DNA from 3 places in the Paenibacillus sp. Negev47 genome. Region 1 is predicted to be linked to each of the others. Evidence: predicted binding sites of a transcription regulator. Region 1 holds the regulator's gene; each other region holds the start of a gene.
What was found. The regulator Rex, encoded in region 1, represses fermentation and respiration genes when NADH is low (regulators of the CRP and FNR family bind a similar motif). The targets are predictions, from matches to a motif close to TTGTGAAATATTTCACAA.
Positions count from the first base shown of each region.

Region 2: a site for Rex is predicted at 2,323-2,340, ahead of AC4G47_RS16095 (cytochrome ubiquinol oxidase subunit I). Genes of this name have one in related genera too.
Region 3: a site for Rex is predicted at 3,424-3,441, ahead of pflB (formate C-acetyltransferase). Genes of this name have one in related genera too.

Region 1 covers NZ_CM177754.1:2,405,028-2,410,734, reverse strand. The annotation lists gene AC4G47_RS11125 (hypothetical protein) at 1-259, opposite strand, end outside; gene AC4G47_RS11120 (amidohydrolase) at 299-1,603, opposite strand; gene AC4G47_RS11115 (redox-sensing transcriptional repressor Rex) at 1,590-2,243, opposite strand; gene dinG (ATP-dependent DNA helicase DinG) at 2,457-5,318, opposite strand; gene AC4G47_RS11105 (tetratricopeptide repeat protein) at 5,462-5,707, opposite strand, start outside.
Region 2 covers NZ_CM177754.1:3,597,208-3,602,914, forward strand. The annotation lists gene AC4G47_RS16090 (cytochrome d ubiquinol oxidase subunit II) at 1-881, opposite strand, end outside; gene AC4G47_RS16095 (cytochrome ubiquinol oxidase subunit I) at 929-2,245, opposite strand; gene AC4G47_RS16100 (DUF3237 domain-containing protein) at 2,839-3,261, opposite strand; gene AC4G47_RS16105 (MFS transporter) at 3,413-4,615, shown strand; gene AC4G47_RS16110 (TetR/AcrR family transcriptional regulator) at 4,608-5,252, shown strand; gene AC4G47_RS16115 (glycoside hydrolase family 3 N-terminal domain-containing protein) at 5,355-5,707, opposite strand, start outside.
Region 3 covers NZ_CM177754.1:2,182,887-2,188,593, reverse strand. The annotation lists gene AC4G47_RS10015 (extracellular solute-binding protein) at 1-17, opposite strand, end outside; gene pflA (pyruvate formate-lyase-activating protein) at 241-993, opposite strand; gene pflB (formate C-acetyltransferase) at 1,083-3,341, opposite strand; gene adhE (bifunctional acetaldehyde-CoA/alcohol dehydrogenase) at 4,135-5,707, opposite strand, start outside.

The DNA.
Region 1 (5,707 bases):
AGACCATAACATCCTGGTTATCCTTGTTTTTGCCGATCAGGGTCCAGTAGATGTTATCAGAGCCTTCTTTATCTCCCCAAATGTACTTTCGCAATTCATTATAGGATGTAATGCCCAGTTGCTCCTGTGCTACCTCTATGGCGAGCGCTTCTTCCTTGCGCTGGTCCTGCGTGACATAGACGTAATAACGCTGAAGTCCAAACAGAATCAGAACCAGTGCAAGTAGCGAAATCCATATCCACTTCTTTTTTTTCTTCAAAAGCCGAACTTCCTTTCCCTATGATGCTCTGTCCTGCAATTAACGAGCAAGCAGACCATCAAATGCCAATTGAGACTCACGCAAAATGCGCTCTTCATCCAGCGTCAGACATTCGCCATGCTTCACCACTTGCTTCCCATCCACCCATACGTGCTCTACATCTTTGGCAGAAGCCGAATAGATCGTATGCGAGATCAGGTCTGTATGTGGATAGAAATGTGCCTGTTCAATGTCCAGGGCGATAAAATCAGCCTTCATGCCGACCTGAAGTGCTCCAGTATTGTTTAAGAAGATGGATTTGGCACCGTATGACGTGCCAAGCAGTAATGCTTCTCCTGCAGGCACTGCAGTCGGGTCACCGGACACGCCTTTATGAATCAATGCAGCCAGTCTCATTTCCTCGAACATATCCAGGTTGTTGTTGCTTGCCGGTCCGTCTGTTCCGAGTGACACGGTAACTCCCGCTTTCAGCAAAGCAGGTACCCGTGCAACACCTGAAGCAAGTTTCAGGTTACTACCCGGGTTATGGGATACAGCCACATCATGACGGGCCAGAATCTCAATCTCTTCATCATTCAGATGCACCGCATGTGCAACCAGGGATGGACGGGAGAAAAAGCCCAGTTTCTCCAGATGTGCCACAGGACGCAGGCCATAATCAGCCACGTTCTGCTCCACTTCACGAAGCGTTTCCGACATATGTGTATGGAGAGGAAGGTTTAGGTCGTTCGCAACCTGTACAAGCTTCTCTATGTAGTCAGGAGGGCAAGTATATGGCGCGTGTGGCGAGATTACGGTTGTAATACGTCCATCTGCCTGTCCATTCCACTCACGCGCAAAAGCAGCCGACTCCTCCAGCTTCCGCAATTGCTCTTCTTCCGAGCACAGCCCAATGACACCGCGTGCCAATGCTGCTCTAACGCCGGACTGTTCCACGACTTTGGCAACCTGATCCATGTGATCATACATGTCCAGGAAGGCTGTAGTTCCACCTTTCAACATTTCAAGCACCGATAGCGAAGTTCCCCAGTATACATCTTGTGAAGTCATCTTCGCTTCCATCGGCCACATTTTTTCCTGCAACCATACTTGCAGCGCAAGATCGTCTCCATGTCCTCTGAGCAGCGACATCGCTGCATGACCATGCGTATTGATCAGACCCGGCAGGAAGAACAATCCTTTTCCATCCACTTTGGTACAATTTTCGTCTCCATCCGGCAATGTCTCACCAATATGCACAATCTTGTCATTCTCGACAACCATGTAACCTTGAACCACATTCCATGTTGCGCCTTCATTAACGGCAAATTTACCGTTGTGGATTACCCATCTATTTGTTGTCATCTTCCTCTTCGTCCTTTCCAGTCTCCAAGTAATAGGCCAAACTAAGCAGATCCGTCGTAAAATCAGCATGGTGAATGCGGATATGCGGCGGTGTTTTTAGAATTGTTGGCGCAAAATTAAGAATTGCTTCAATTCCCGATTCAATTAGCTGATCGGCTACATTTTGGGCTTCCGTATCTGGAACCGTGATAATTCCGATGCGGATATTGTCCGTTTGCACCGCTTCCGTCAATTCATTCATTGGTTTCACCGTCAAACTGTTGATTTGACTGCCAATCTTCGGTCCGTATGCATCGAATACAGCAACAATCTTCATATTGTCTTTCAGATATGCGTTGTAGTTGGACAAGGCCTGTCCGAGATTACCCGCTCCTACCAGAGCTACATTAATTTGCTGATCAATCTTGAGAATGTGACGAATCTTCTCGATCAAATAGGATACATCATACCCGATCCCTTTACGACCAAAATCACCGAAGTAAGCCAGGTCTTTTCGAATTTGGGCTGGATTCAGATCCAGCCTCTGTCCGAGTTCTTGAGAGGAAACAGTAGCCACCTCACGCTGATGCAACTCGCTCAAATATCGCAAGTACACAGGCAGACGTCGTACCACCGCTTCCGAAATTTTATCTGATTTCATTCTTGCTCCCCCTTACCATGGCCACGATAAAATAGTAGATGAAAAGATGAGCACTCTGTATAAATTCAAAGATAGAAGTGACTTTTTATACAGAATGCTCCTTGTGATTTAGGTTATAAGTTCTTACGTGCAGCTGTGTTGATCCGAAAGATCTCATAAAGTTTAACGCCAAACTGTAGCGTCATGCAATGATATAACGAACAAAACAACCGATTATTCTTGTTCTTTAGCAGGTTTTTCCAACCACTCGGTAATTCGTGGAACCATCTGCTCTGTGAGCATATGCTCCATTTTGGGACCAGGTAATGAATATAAGAAGAATTTACCATAATACGCTTCAATCACCCTTGTATCATAAACAATGACAATACCTCTGTCCTTCGCTGTACGCACCAATCGGCCAAATCCTTGCTTGAAACGAATGACCGCTTGCGGCACGGACAGTTTCAGGAACGGATTTTTCTTTTGCTCCTGAAGCAACTCACTCTTGGCTTCCACCAACGGATGATTTGGTGGTTGGAAAGGCAGGCGCACGATAGCGAGACAGGTTAGCGCTTCTCCCGGGATATCTACACCCTCCCAGAAGCTGCTTGTGCCCAGAAGCACCGTAGCTTTTGCCTCCTGGAACCTGCGAGTCAATTTGGAGCGACTTCCACTGTCAACGCCTTGCCCCAGCAAAGAGATATCGTTACCAGACAGAGCCTCCTTCAGCGGATCATAGACCTGTCGCAGCATCTTGTATGAAGTAAACAGAACCATCATGCGTCCACGAGTGGCAATTGCAGTCTCTGCGAGTGAGTGCACCAGCATATTGACAAAGTGCGCATCACCCACACTGCCTTTCACACTTGGAAAATCACGCGGAATCACCAGAAGTGCCTGATCGCGATAATTGAAAGGTGATGGCAGCATCGACGTTAACAGCCGATTATTCTCGGAGGCTTCCTGCAAGCCAAGCTGTTCAATCATGAACTGGAATGACTTATCTACAGAGAGCGTAGCCGATGTAAGCACAACGCTTTTCTTTTTGTCGAAAAACAAATCCTTAAGTTGTGCACTGACATCTACAGGTACGGCATACAGCTGGAGAGATTTACTGCGGAACTGGCCGCTGGCTTCCATCCAGTACACCGTTTTGGCATCATCCATACGCATGAAGAACCGCAGATTCTCCTTCAATGTGGTCAGATCTTTCAGCAGACCTGTAATGTCCGTGATCAGGCTATCTGATTGATAATCATCCTGATCTTCTTTCACCTCAAGCAGCAATTTGTCCCCTTTGCGAACCAAATCGCCTAATGTCACATAGATCTGGTTCTCCAGATCCTGCAATTCCTGCCATTTGGCCGGTTTCTGAGATGCCTTCAGACGCAGGGAAAATTGCCCCGTTTCTCCTGGTGAAGCATCACTTCGTTCAGGTAAAAGGCCGAACAAGGCATCACTCATTCGATCCCATAGCTCCTTAACTTCAAGAGCGAGTGGGAACATCTGATCCACCATTGAGCCCCATTGCACCGAATTTTCATGCCCGGATAACTGCGAACGAAGCATAGGCAGCTGACCATTACGACTGTCTTTAAACAGGCGAGTCAGTGTATGAACCAAGGTAAAATATTTCATATGCATTCCAAGATGCTTACCAGCGACATCCTCCAGATGATGTGCCTCATCGATCACAAGACTCTCATAGGCTGGCAGTAACTGATGCGCTGCTTTTACATCCGTAAATAATTTAGAGTGATTCGTAATTACGATATCCGACAACCCTGCCTCATGTTTGGCGCGATGGTAGAAACATTTGCGGAACCATGGACAGGATCTACCCAGACAGGACTCGGATTCGCTCTGTACCGTCTCCCAGAAGTCTCCTCCGCGTCCGCTAAGATTAAGTTCCTCATCATCTCCGGTTTCGGTCTGCGTAAGCCAGACAATCATCTGAGCCGCTGTGAAATAATCCTCTTTCGGGGTAGCGAATTCACGTTTATTGATTTTGTGTTCAAATTTGCGCAGGCAGAGGTAATGTCCACGTCCTTTGAATACAGCAGCCTTAAACGGAAACGGAACCACTTGAGTCAGCATCGGAATGTCCCGCTCTCTCAATTGCTCCTGCAGATTGATCGTATGGGTGCTGACCATGACTTTCTGTTCTTGCTTCACACTTTCGTAAATAGCAGGTAATAGATAACCCAGAGATTTACCAGTCCCTGTTCCAGCCTCAATCAAGAGATGTTTCTCTTCGTCCAGGGCTTGCCTTACACTGCTGAACATCTGAGTCTGCGCCTCACGCTCTTCATAATGATCCAGCGTATCCTTCAGATTCTCTCGGACCTGGTCCATAAACTGTTCAAAGCTTACACCATCGAGGGGGTTACCCTCCCGCTCATCGCGTGGTGCACCAATATCGGTCCAATCACTCACATTAAGAGCAAGCTGACGATAATAGGCATGTCCGTCCAGGTCCTGAATCGGCTCTGATTCCTTCTCACTGCGCATTCCGTCCAAGAACCAACCCAAGTCACTGTCTTCTGGTGCAAACAGGTCACTGAGCCGCTGAATCGTTATGAGCGGTAATTCCTTCAACTCATCCAGACACTTGAGCAGCACATAAGCTGTCGCCAGTGCATCACTGTCTGCCTGATGAGGGCGATCATGCTGAAAGCCAAATTCAGAAGATACATAACCGAGTTGATAAGAACCAAGTGATGGGAACGTAATCTTCAGAAAATCAATCGTGTCCAGAATGCGACCAGTGAACGGTAAATAACCGCAACGGTCGAGAGCATTCTGCAAAAAGTGAAAATCAAAAGCTACATTGTGTCCAACAAGAACCACATCATTAAGCAGCGGAACCATTTCCATCATCATCTCTTCGAGTGATGGAGCGTCCGCTACATCTTCATCGGTAATACCCGTTAACCCCGAAATAAACGGGGGAATCGGTACACCAGGGTTCACATAAGAACTATATATTTGAGTTATGCTGTAGTCATGATCTATGATGGCAAGTCCGGCTTGTATAATCTCACCGTCGGACTGCGTGCCGGTTGTTTCGAAATCCAATACGGCAAATTTCATTGCAATGTACGGTCCCTTCCATTCCAGTCTATGTTACAGCATAGCAAAAAAAAGGGGATTTGAAAATTAACTGACAAAAAAGCGGTGTCCCCGCCGCTATGCCAAAGGAGGGAACACCGTTTTCTTGTCGCCGAATACCCCCTTTAATGGAGGGTCGTCAGCTGATTTGCATATTGCAATTTTCCTCTGTTCAACCTGCAAGCTTCCATGTTGTACAGTGGTTCGGTCAATGTTGGGTCATGCTGAAGGGCCTGTGCAAAGAGTGAACATGCAGCTTCCGGATTCGCAAGCTTGGCTTGAATACAGCCCAGGGCGTTACATACAAGCCCTTTCAAGCGAGGAGAACCCTTAAGGTACATGATCTGCTGCAAATGTGTCCCGGCTTCCGC
Region 2 (5,707 bases), 1.2 Mb from region 1:
CTGCTCTGAATCGTGATGTATGGATCAAGAATGTAAGGATATTGCCCAATCCCGTAAGCGAAAAAGGCTGTGAAAAATTGCAGCATGATGCATATAAAAGCTAAACCGTAACGGCGTCCGTTATATAACAGCCACATGGCGATCATGAAAAACGCAACGGAAAGAGCCAGCAGCCACCATAAATCCATCATGTTTTGAAAATGACGCTCATTGTGTTGACCCAAATATATAAATGCAGTCAGCGCGAGAATAATGGTCGGTGTGCTCCAGAACAAAGCATAGTTCCGCATGAGCTTCAATGCCGAATGATCCTCTGCCCGAGAAGCGTAAAATGTTAGAAATGACCCGCTAATGAACAATACGGATACGATGGCCAGTCCAACGATGCTCCACGATAACGGATTGGTAAATAACGCCCAGTAATCCAGGGAAACGGTATCTCCCTGCTTCAAAATAAAGCCACCTTCAGACAATGTCAGTGCCACAGACAACGACGCTGGAATAAGCAACCCGGTAGCTCCGTATAAAAACAGATATACGATGTTATTTTTGGAACCATAGTTCTCAAAGGCGTAGAATGAACCACGAATAGCAAGTAAAATGACGGCAATACTTCCCGGTACAAGCAGCGCAGAGCCATAATAGTAAGCGGTATCCGGGAAAAACCCGACGATGCCAATATAGAAAAAGACAAAAAATACATTGGTGATCTCCCAAACCGGTGATAGATACCGGGAGATTAGACGATTAATCAGGTGATCCTGCTTCGTCAGGCGTGCATAAAAGGCGAAGAAACCTGCTCCAAAATCAATGGAAGCTACAATAAGATAGCCGTACAAGAACAGCCAGAGTACAGATATACCAATCAATTCATAACTCATCAGGCCTGATCCCCTTTCTTGGCTGATTGATCATGCTTCTCTTTCAACTATTTCTCCATCTCAAGGTCAGCAGGATTGTTATTGAACAAACGTCTCAATACGAGAACACAGATGACGCCGAGCACGATGTATAGAAGCAAGAAGACGAAAAATAAAATTCTTACACTCGGTGAAGAAGTAGCGGCCTCTTCCACTCGCATATAACCTCGGATGATCCATGGCTGCCGCCCGATCTCTGCATAGAACCAGCCCATCTCAACGGCCAGAAAAGCGAGCGGTGCACTGAGTGCAACCATACGAAGCATCCACTTGTTAAACTGATTACGTTTCTTCCAAAACACAAACAGGAAGTACAGACTTGATATAGCAAGCAGAGCGAATCCAATTCCAGCCATTAGATCAAACAAATAATGCACAAGTAAGGGCGGATGCTCATCTGGTGGAAATTCGTTCAGCCCGGTTACCTCGGCGTTAAAGTCTCCAAAGGCAAGGAAGCTGAGCACCTTCGGCAAATGAAGTGCGCCTATGATTTCATGTTCAGCATTCAGCCATCCCAATAAAATCAAATCCGCGCCGCTTTCTGTCTCGAAATGCCACTCGGCAGCTGCGAGTTTCTCTGGCTGGTGCTCAGCCAAAAACTTGGCAGATACATCTCCAGCTAAGGAATTTAATAAACTGAATACCAGAACAACCGCCATCATAAGGTTCAGGCCCTTCTTGTGGTAGGCCGACACCCCTTTTCTCAGCATCGCAAAGGCTGCTATTCCTGCTAACAGAGCAGCTCCTGTCAGATAAGCCGAGCTTAAGACATGGAATACTTTGGAGAAGGTCGCCGTATTCAGCATCGCTTGCACGGGATTCACTGCCATGAATTGGCCTGCTTCCATGACAAAGCCTTCAGGCTGGTTCATGAATCCGTTCACTGTAGTAATAAAAACAGCAGACATGCCTGCCCCGGCGACAATTGGAATGGTCAGCAACCAGTGGATATACGGATTTTTGAACCGATCCCACGTATACAGGTAAATGCCCAGGAAGATGGCTTCAAAAAAGAATGCGAATACTTCCATAAATAGTGGCAGTGCAATGACATTCCCGGCCAGCTTCATAAAATTCGGCCATACCAGGGCCAATTGCAGCGATATCGCTGTGCCTGTCACGACACCAACCGCGACAGAAATGACAAACCCTCGTGACCACCTCTTCGCCATAAGTATGTAATGGTGATCTTTCTTCCGAATACCGATGAACTCTGCAATCGCGATCATCAAAGGTACACCGACACCAAGTGTTGCAAAAATAACGTGGAACCCGAGCGTCAAACCAGTCACCAGCCTGCTCCATAACACCGTATCAATAGCCATTCGTTATACTGCCTCCCTTCAAACTCTGTTCAATTTTGAAACATTCAATATCAGCTTCGGCCAAGCTCAATGCAGAGTTGCGAAAAATTTCACAAAGTTAGGTATGACGATATCTTGCCACACCTTTAATGCGTTTACTCCTGTTGGTCTCCCGATTATAGCAAGAGTTGGATGCCTATTAAAATCTGATATTGATGCACTCAAAGTACTAATCAAGCCTATTAATCAAAATTATTATATCTTTATTTTTTGCTAATTCAATCCATGACACGTGTTCTACCCTAAACGTTCAAGAAAGGATCAACTCTTTCTGACAACTTGGTGAAAAACAAAAAATACACCCAATGGAGCTATTGATTCATTAGGTGTAAACGTGCTATTGCACTTCACTTTTCCCCTTCGCATCCTTCAGTTTAAACTGTTTAAGCGTTGGTAGAAGTCTTCAGAGAAAATTACAAAAACATTTCTTTCGAATAGACCAGTATGTCTACCTTGTTATCTCCTAAGCTTTCCTTTAACCCTTCATTAAACTGATCTCTGCTCTGGGGCGTTCGATCTTTGAAGGTTGCTTGTGTAACCCTGTTTGTCCAGCATTACAGCAGTTTTCTGTATATTTTTATGTCTACTCCGGACTCCGTTGGATAACCTTCTCCAACAAGTGTCTCACTGTTCAAAAAGGATAAGGCTTTGCTGTCCGTAATCATTTTCGGGGAAGTGCGAAATAATGCCGTTTTGAGATTTTTATCAATATTTCCGTTATTTTCGATATAAATTTTGCAGGAATGCCCTGTGTTGTCGGTTCCTTGGAGCATGTATCTTGCCGATAGAGTATGCGGGTCCCCATTCTTCCCGATGATCTGAGTATCCACTCCTCCATCTAGCACGATTCCTTCAAAGTACTTTCCGGTTACGCTGCCTGAAAAAGTAATCATCACCACCGAATGTTCTTCGCTATTCTGTAATTCAAATGTGTTCTCGATATCTACATGTACCGTGAACAATTCTTCTAAATTCACCCTTTCCCACCTCCATATGAAGTCAATTATAACTCCATTCATTAGACTGCTTCACTAAAAAAAAGATTTACAGATCTCCTTGGAACCCATTAAAATGGTTTACATGACGTAAAGGTTAACACGATGTAAATGAAGGGGATTATGACGTACTATGAGTACATTACCAAAATCAGTTCGCTTTCCACTGTTCATTCTGATGTTAAATCTGTTTATCGCTTTATTGGGGCAAGGGATGCTCATCCCCATATTGCCGGAGTATTTGAAGCTTTTTCATGCGGGAGGCACAGCAGCAGGATTTTTAGTTGCAGCCTTCGGTGCCGCTCAATTCTTCTTTTCACCTCTGGGAGGACAACTGTCTGATCGATTTGGACGCAAAAAGTTGATCATGGCCGGAATGTTTCTGTCTGTCATTTCAGATATCATATTTGCGCTGTCGACGTCATTGCCATTCCTCTATGTCGCACGGTTTATCGGTGGAATCAGTCTCGGTTTAATGGTTCCTGCAAACCTCGCATATGTCGCGGATATTACAACGCCAGAGACACGTGCGAAAGGCATGGGCTATTTCGGCGCAGCTATGAACTTGGGGATGGTTCTCGGACCTGGTCTGGGCGGTCTCATTGCCGAGATGGGCATTCGCATGCCCTATTTCTTCGCAGCGGGTCTGGGATTGATTGCGGCACTAATGACGCTGCTATTGCCTGAGACACTTCCCCCCGAGAAAAGAACTGTCTCCATCCGTCTTCAAAAAGGAGATCACTTGGGCAAGAAGATCTGGAGTTCTTTTAAAGTCCCCTATTTCAAATACTTGATTGTGTTGCTCGTCATGACCTTTGGCCTCATGAGTTATGAGACGGTATTCGCTCTTTTTGCAGAGCAAAAATACGGATTCAACGCTGCGACGATCTCCATCATTATTACCTTGGGTGCGATTATCGGTATCGTTGTGCAAATCTGGCTTTTGGATTGGTTCGTACAGAGAATCGGTGAAGTTAAGCTGATCCGTCTCTCCTTAATAATCACACCTATAGCTTTATTGTTAATGTTAATTAAGGTCAACCTTGTGTATCTGTTGTTCGCTTCTGCGTTATTCTTTGCCTTTAATTCGTTTTTGCGGCCTTCGGTCAGCACGTTAATATCCAAGAATGCAGGAGATCGGCAAGGTTATGTATCGGGTCTGAACACCACATTCTCAAGTCTGGGAACGGTGATTGGTCCGCTGATCGCAGGGTTATTGTTTGACAAAAACATAAACTTCCCGTATATTTTTGGTGCAATTATGCTGCTCGCTTCTCTCGGACTGACCTTGAACGCATTTCGTTCGAAGAAAGGACAATTGTATACAAGTGAATGAAAACTGGCATCAACAATTGAGAAATAAACATCGTGATGATTTGATTGAAGCAGGTAAGGAACTTTTTTTGAAATATGGATTGCTCCAGGTGAAGATTAAGGATGTGTGCACTAAAGCTGAACTTAGCAGAGTGACCTTCTACAAACATTTTCAGTCTATGGATGAGCTTCTTCTAGCCATACAGATGCAACTGATTGAACATTTAGCAGATGAGGTTAGTCGTACATCAACGAAGGACATGAACGGGCGAGAACAACTCACGGTCATGTTGAATGCATGGGTTGTGTTTGCCCAGGATCATCCAGACTACATCCGATTTATTCAATTATTTGATATCAACTATGAGATGTATGATTTTAGTCCTGAATTAAGAGAACAGTACGAACGATTCAACCAGCAAGGGAAAGAAGACCATTTTCTCTTGCATGCTTTAACTACAGGCGTTGCTGACGGCAGTATCAAGAATCCGTCCCCTCCACTCGAGCTTGCTCAATTCATCTTCACAACAATGATGGGTATGCTACAGAGGATCGTTAAGATCGATCCGTCGAAATCCAATGCAATGGATACGCGGATCAGGGAGCAGTTTGTGAAGATGCTGCTTCATTTTGTCTGTAGCGAGGAAATATCCGAGTGAGGTTAGCATCTATGTACATGGATCGATGAAATCTCAAAATTTAAATAAAAAAACGGATCCCGTATACTGGAATCCGTTTTTTTGTCTTCATTTATTTATCATTTAATCCGTTTGTACGGGTAACTTTCCTTCAGGCCTCAGTAGTCCAAGCAATACTTTGATCCCGGCAGACGTATTCGGCTCCTGCTTTCCATACACAGCAATCCCTGAGCGCACGTCCTGCAAATAGATCGTTTCGTAAGGATTACCGAGTGACAACAACGTGTATCGCTGATTACTCTTGTTCATCACATTAATCAAAGTTTGATAATCGCTCCGTCCAAACTGGCTCGCCACATTACGAAATTGGTAAGAAGCAAGAATGACGTAATTGGCTTTGCCAATCGCCTGAAGCGATTCATCTATTTTGCCTTGTCCAATAAGCGAAATTTCTGTCTTTAACGACAGGTTATTAG
Region 3 (5,707 bases), 220 kb from region 1:
GTCATTCCTTTTTTCATCTGGTTGACCCTCCTCAAGATATTGAGCATTTGACTTTACACTCTGATTATAAAAAGCCGGAGCTTACATCGTAAGGATGACAATTCATCAATGGAGGGATAAAATCCTTCACTGGACAAATAATCCATCTTGCCACATGTTAAGAAACAAAAAAAACAGCCCCTGCGAAGTATGTTCGCAGAGGCTGCTTGGTTGATTGTTTTACCATATATAAAGGTTAGATCACTTACCTGAACAAGCCATGCCAGCCGTTTCCTGGCGACCTTGTTCGATCAGGCGATACGCCCGCTCCACTTCTTCTTCACTTGGCGAAGGAACACCATCCAGTGGATATACTTTACCGAGCGCTTCCCATTTGTAGATCCCCATCTGATGGTATGGGAGAATTTCGAACTTTTCGACGCCATTCAATGTTCCAATAAACCTTCCGAGGTTAAGCAGATCCTCTTCCTCGTTATGAATACCAGGCACATACACGTGGCGTATCCACATTTTCCGGCCTTGCTCCGATAGCCATTTGGCCGTTTTCAACGTTCTCTCGTTGGATTTGCCTGTCAGCTTGATATGTTTCTCGTCATCCATATGCTTAAGGTCCAGCAGAACCAGGTCTGTGTTATCCAAAAGATCGTGAATCCGCTCCGGTTCGTTAAACCCGTTGCTGTCCAGCGTCGTATGCAATCCCCAGCGCCGCTTCACTTCCTTGAAGATTTCGGCTACAAAGTGGGCCTGTAACGTCGGCTCTCCCCCAGATATCGTGAGCCCGCCTCCGGAGCTGCGGTAGTAGGATAGATACGGCTCAATTTCAGCCAGTACCTCCTCTAGCGTCATTTCTTTTCCACCATCCAGCGCCCATGTATCAGGGTTGTGGCAATATTGACACTTGAGTAGACATCCTTGCATAAAAAGCACGAAGCGGATGCCTGGGCCGTCAACCGTCCCGAAAGTTTCGAGTGAATGAATATGTCCTTTAACCATGCTGCCTCTTCCTTTCTGTATCCGCATCCGCTGTGCGTTTAATATGATTTGGAATGCCTTGCTCTAGCGGTCCTCTACTTGCAAATTACTTACATCGAGCCATGGAACGTACGGTTGATTACATCCAACTGTTGTTCACGAGTCAGTTTAATGAAGTTAACAGCATATCCGGATACCCGGACAGTCAGTTGTGGATAGTTTTCCGGGTGATCCATCGCATCAATCAATTGTTGACGATCAAATACGTTAACGTTCAGGTGATGAGCGTTTTGACCGAAGTAACCGTCCATCATCGCAGTCAGGTTGGATTTACGTGTAGTCTCCTCTTTACCCAATGCTTTTGGCACGATGGAGAAGGTATTGGAAATACCGTCAAGACTGTGTTCATAAGGCAATTTGGCTACAGAGCCAAGGGATGCCAGTGCACCTTTTTTGTCACGACCATGCATTGGGTTCGCACCTGGAGCAAATGGTTCACCTGCTTTACGACCATCCGGTGTAGTCCCTGTTTTCTTACCGTATACCACGTTGGAAGTGATCGTCAGAACGGATTGTGTTGGCACTGCGTTACGGTAAGCTTTGTGCTTGCGAATCATGCCCATGAAGTTCTCGACCAGTTCAACAGCAATGCTGTCTACGCTGTCTTCATTGTTACCGTAACAAGGGAAGTCTCCTTCGATTTCGAAATCAACAGCGATGCCTTGTTCGTTACGAATTGGTTTAACTTTGGCATATTTGATCGCACTCAGTGAATCTGCTGTAACCGACAGACCCGCGATACCACAAGCCATCGTACGTACAATGTCACGGTCATGCAATGCCATTTCGATCCGCTCATAGCTGTATTTATCGTGCATGTAGTGAATGACGTTGAGAGTGTTCATGTACAGCTTCGCCAGCCACTCCATCATTGGTTTGAAGCGTTTCATGACTTCATTGTAATCCAGCACTTCGCTTGTAATGGCAGGATACTCAGGTCCGACCTGTGCTCCGGATTTCTCATCACGACCACCGTTGATCGCATACAGGAGAGCTTTTGCCAGGTTGGCACGAGCGCCGAAAAATTGCATTTGTTTCCCGATCTTCATCGCTGATACACAGCAAGCAATACCGTAATCGTCTCCGTAGATCGGACGCATCAGATCATCATTCTCATACTGGATTGAACTGGTTTCGATGGAAACCTTGCTGCAATAATCTTTGAAAGCTTCCGGAAGTTTCGTGGACCAAAGTACAGTCAGGTTTGGCTCTGGTGCAGGGCCCAGGTTGTTCAGCGTATGCAGGAAACGGAAGCTGTTTTTGGTTACGCGTGTTTCGCCATTCACAGACATACCGCCGATGGACTCCGTTACCCATGTTGGATCTCCACTGAACAGTTCGTTGTAATCCGGTGTACGCAAGAATTTGACAATCCGCAGTTTCATGACGAAATGATCAACCAATTCCTGTGCCTGTTCTTCGGAAAGAATGCCTTCTTGCAGGTCACGTTCAATGTAGATATCCAGGAAAGAAGATACACGTCCAAGTGACATCGCAGCACCATTCTGTTCTTTGATCGCAGCGAGATAACCGAAGTACAACCATTGGAACGCTTCTTTCGCTGTCGTCGCTGGCAAGGAAATATCGAATCCGTGCATATCACCCAATTGCTTCAATTCTTGCAATGCACGAATCTGCTCAGACAATTCTTCCCGCAGACGAATGACATCTTCATCAATGACATCAACTTCGAGTGCATTCAATTCACCTTTTTTGTTACGAATCAGGAAGTCTACCCCGTACAAAGCTACACGACGATAGTCACCGATGATCCGGCCACGGCCGTAAGCATCTGGCAGACCCGTGATAATTCCTGCTTTACGCGCTGCACGCATGTCGGAAGTATAAGCATCGAAAACCCCTTGGTTATGCGTTTTGCGAATGTTTGTAAATATATCAATCACGCCTTGTGGCATTTCAAAGCCATATGCCTCACATGCGTCGATCATCATGCGGATTCCGCCTGTTGGTTGAATGGAACGTTTGAACGGAGCATCGGTCTGAACGCCGACAATCTGCTCTTTGGATTGATCCAGATAACCGGGTTGGTGAGAAATAATAGTACCTGGTGTGTTCACGTCAACATCAAGGACACCACCGTTATCACGTTCTTTTTTGGTCAGATCAGATACGATCTCCCACAATTCTTTGGTATTCTGGGTTGCACCTGCGAGAAACGCTTCGTCACCGTAATACGGAGACAAGTTGTGTGCCAGAAAATCATTCACATCGACGGATTTGGTCCATGTTCCTTTGGTAAAGTTTCTCCAGCCTGTTTGTTGTTTGACATCTTTTTCAATCACCGACATCGTAATCCCTCCACTAATTTGGATTTCTGGACACATAACATGTTGCTTCATTCGTATCATTGTGTGCCCAGAGCCGCGATTAATGTGAATTGTTTCACATAAACCGGATCATGTTCTCTCTACCTGGGAACCGGAACCGCGGGATGAATGTTTTCCTTACATTTTCAGTATACGTCTTGGGGCTTTCATCATCTGTGATTTTTGTCACAAAGTCAGTGAACTCACTCACTCCACCTACGATTTGTCCCATTGAACCGAAACTTTACACAGGATCACTGCGTGGCAGAACAACCTTCCAATCGCTGTTATCCCCAGATTTTTTTGATTCCCTTTCGAAAAGGGAAAATCCGGTGATAAAGGCGAACGCTTCGCTTTTTCAGGTTATTTCTGCCCCTCCGTTGTCGTGTAAAGGGATTGTTCAAAAGGCCACATCGCGGATTCCGTGTAACCTCTTTAGAACCGAACCATTGCTTCTCTATACTCGGAGCAAACCAAATCTTAAAATAGACCCTGAAAAACAGATGCTTTGCTCTTCCGTTTTCTGCCCTCTTCGTTATTTTGTGAACATCTGGCTCAAACAGCCACATCACGGATTCCATGTAACCTCTTAGAACCGAACCATTGCTCCTCTATACTCGGAGCAAATCAAATCTTAAAATAGACCCTGAAAAACAGATGCTTTGCTCTTCTGTTTTTCTGCCCTCTTCGTTATCGTGTGAAAGACGGCAATCGGGGCCCCCCATCTCGGAGAACCCTGATCCTCTTGCCGTAAGGCACGCTTAGTTCTAATTCCTTATTCAAACTTTCCGTAGAAAGCGTTACGGTACACATCAGCCAATTCAGTTACCAGCGGCAACTTCGGATTGGCGGTTGTACATTGGTCTTCGAAGGCACGGTCTGCCAGATAATCCACATGTGCTTCAAAGTCTTTGGCATCAAATCCGATTTCCTGGAACGATTCTTCAATGCCCAATGTTTTGTTCAGATTACGGATGGCATTGATGAGACTGGTTACCCCTTCTTCTGTCGTGCGAGCAGGCAATCCCAAGATACGGGCAATTTCGGCATAACGCTCATCCGCTACAAAGTGCGAATATTTCGGGAACGATGCGAATTTGGTCGGTTTTTTCGCGTTGTAACGGATAACGTGCGGCATCAGGATTGCATTGGTGCGTCCGTGTGCAGTGTGGTACTGACCGCCCCATTTGTGCGCCAAGCTGTGGTTAATGCCCAGGAATGCGTTGGCAAACGCCATACCGGCAATCGTGGAAGCATTATGCATTTTCTCACGTGCCAGTTTATCTCCTTGTAGCGCAGATTGCTCCAGGTATTGGAACACCAGTTGAATGGCTTTGATCGCAAGTCCATCCGTGTAATCATTCGCCATGACAGACACATAAGCTTCAATCGCGTGTGTCAATACGTCCATCCCTGTATCTGCAACGGCTGTTCTAGGCAAGGAGTATACGAATTCCGGGTCGACAATCGCTACGTCTGGAGTCAGCTCATAGTCGGCCAATGGATATTTGGTGTTACCTTGATTTTTGTCTGTGATAACCGCGAACGATGTCACTTCAGAACCTGTACCGGATGTGGTTGGAATCGCTACAAATTTCGCTTTTACGCCGAGACGTGGATATTTGTAGATCCGTTTGCGGATATCCATGAATTTCTGTTTCAGGTCGTTGAAGTCGGTATCAGGATATTCATAGAACAACCACATCGCTTTGGCAGCATCCATCGGTGATCCACCGCCGAGTGCAATAATACAGTCCGGTTGGAAGCGGCGCATCATTTCCGTTCCGCGATCTACCGTTGTTGTGGATGGATCTGGCTCTACATCGGAGAATACTTCGATCGCTACTGGCATTTGGCGTTGACGAAGATAATGTTCTACCTTTTCTACATAACCAAGTTTCACCATCATGGCATCCGTAATAATCGCAACACGTGTGATGTCAGGCATTTTGGCAAGATACTGCGTTGCCCCTTTTTCGAAGTAGACTTTGTTCGGCACTTTGAACCATTGCATATTCACGGTACGGCGAGCCACCCTTTTCACATTGATTAAGTTCACAGCGGTTACGTTGGAAGAAGTCGAGTTACGTCCGTATGATCCGCATCCCAGTGTCAATGACGGCATGTTCGTGTTGTAGATATCCCCTATCGCACCGTGTGTGGATGGTGAGTTCACAATAATCCGTCCGGTTTGCAGACGATCTGCGAATTTGCCGATCACTTCTTCATTTGTTGAGTGGATAACCGAGGAGTGACCCATGCCGCCAAAAGCAACTACTTCTGCCGCACGCTCAATGCCCTCTGCTGCCGTTTTGACTTTGTAACAAGCGAGTACCGGACTTAATTTC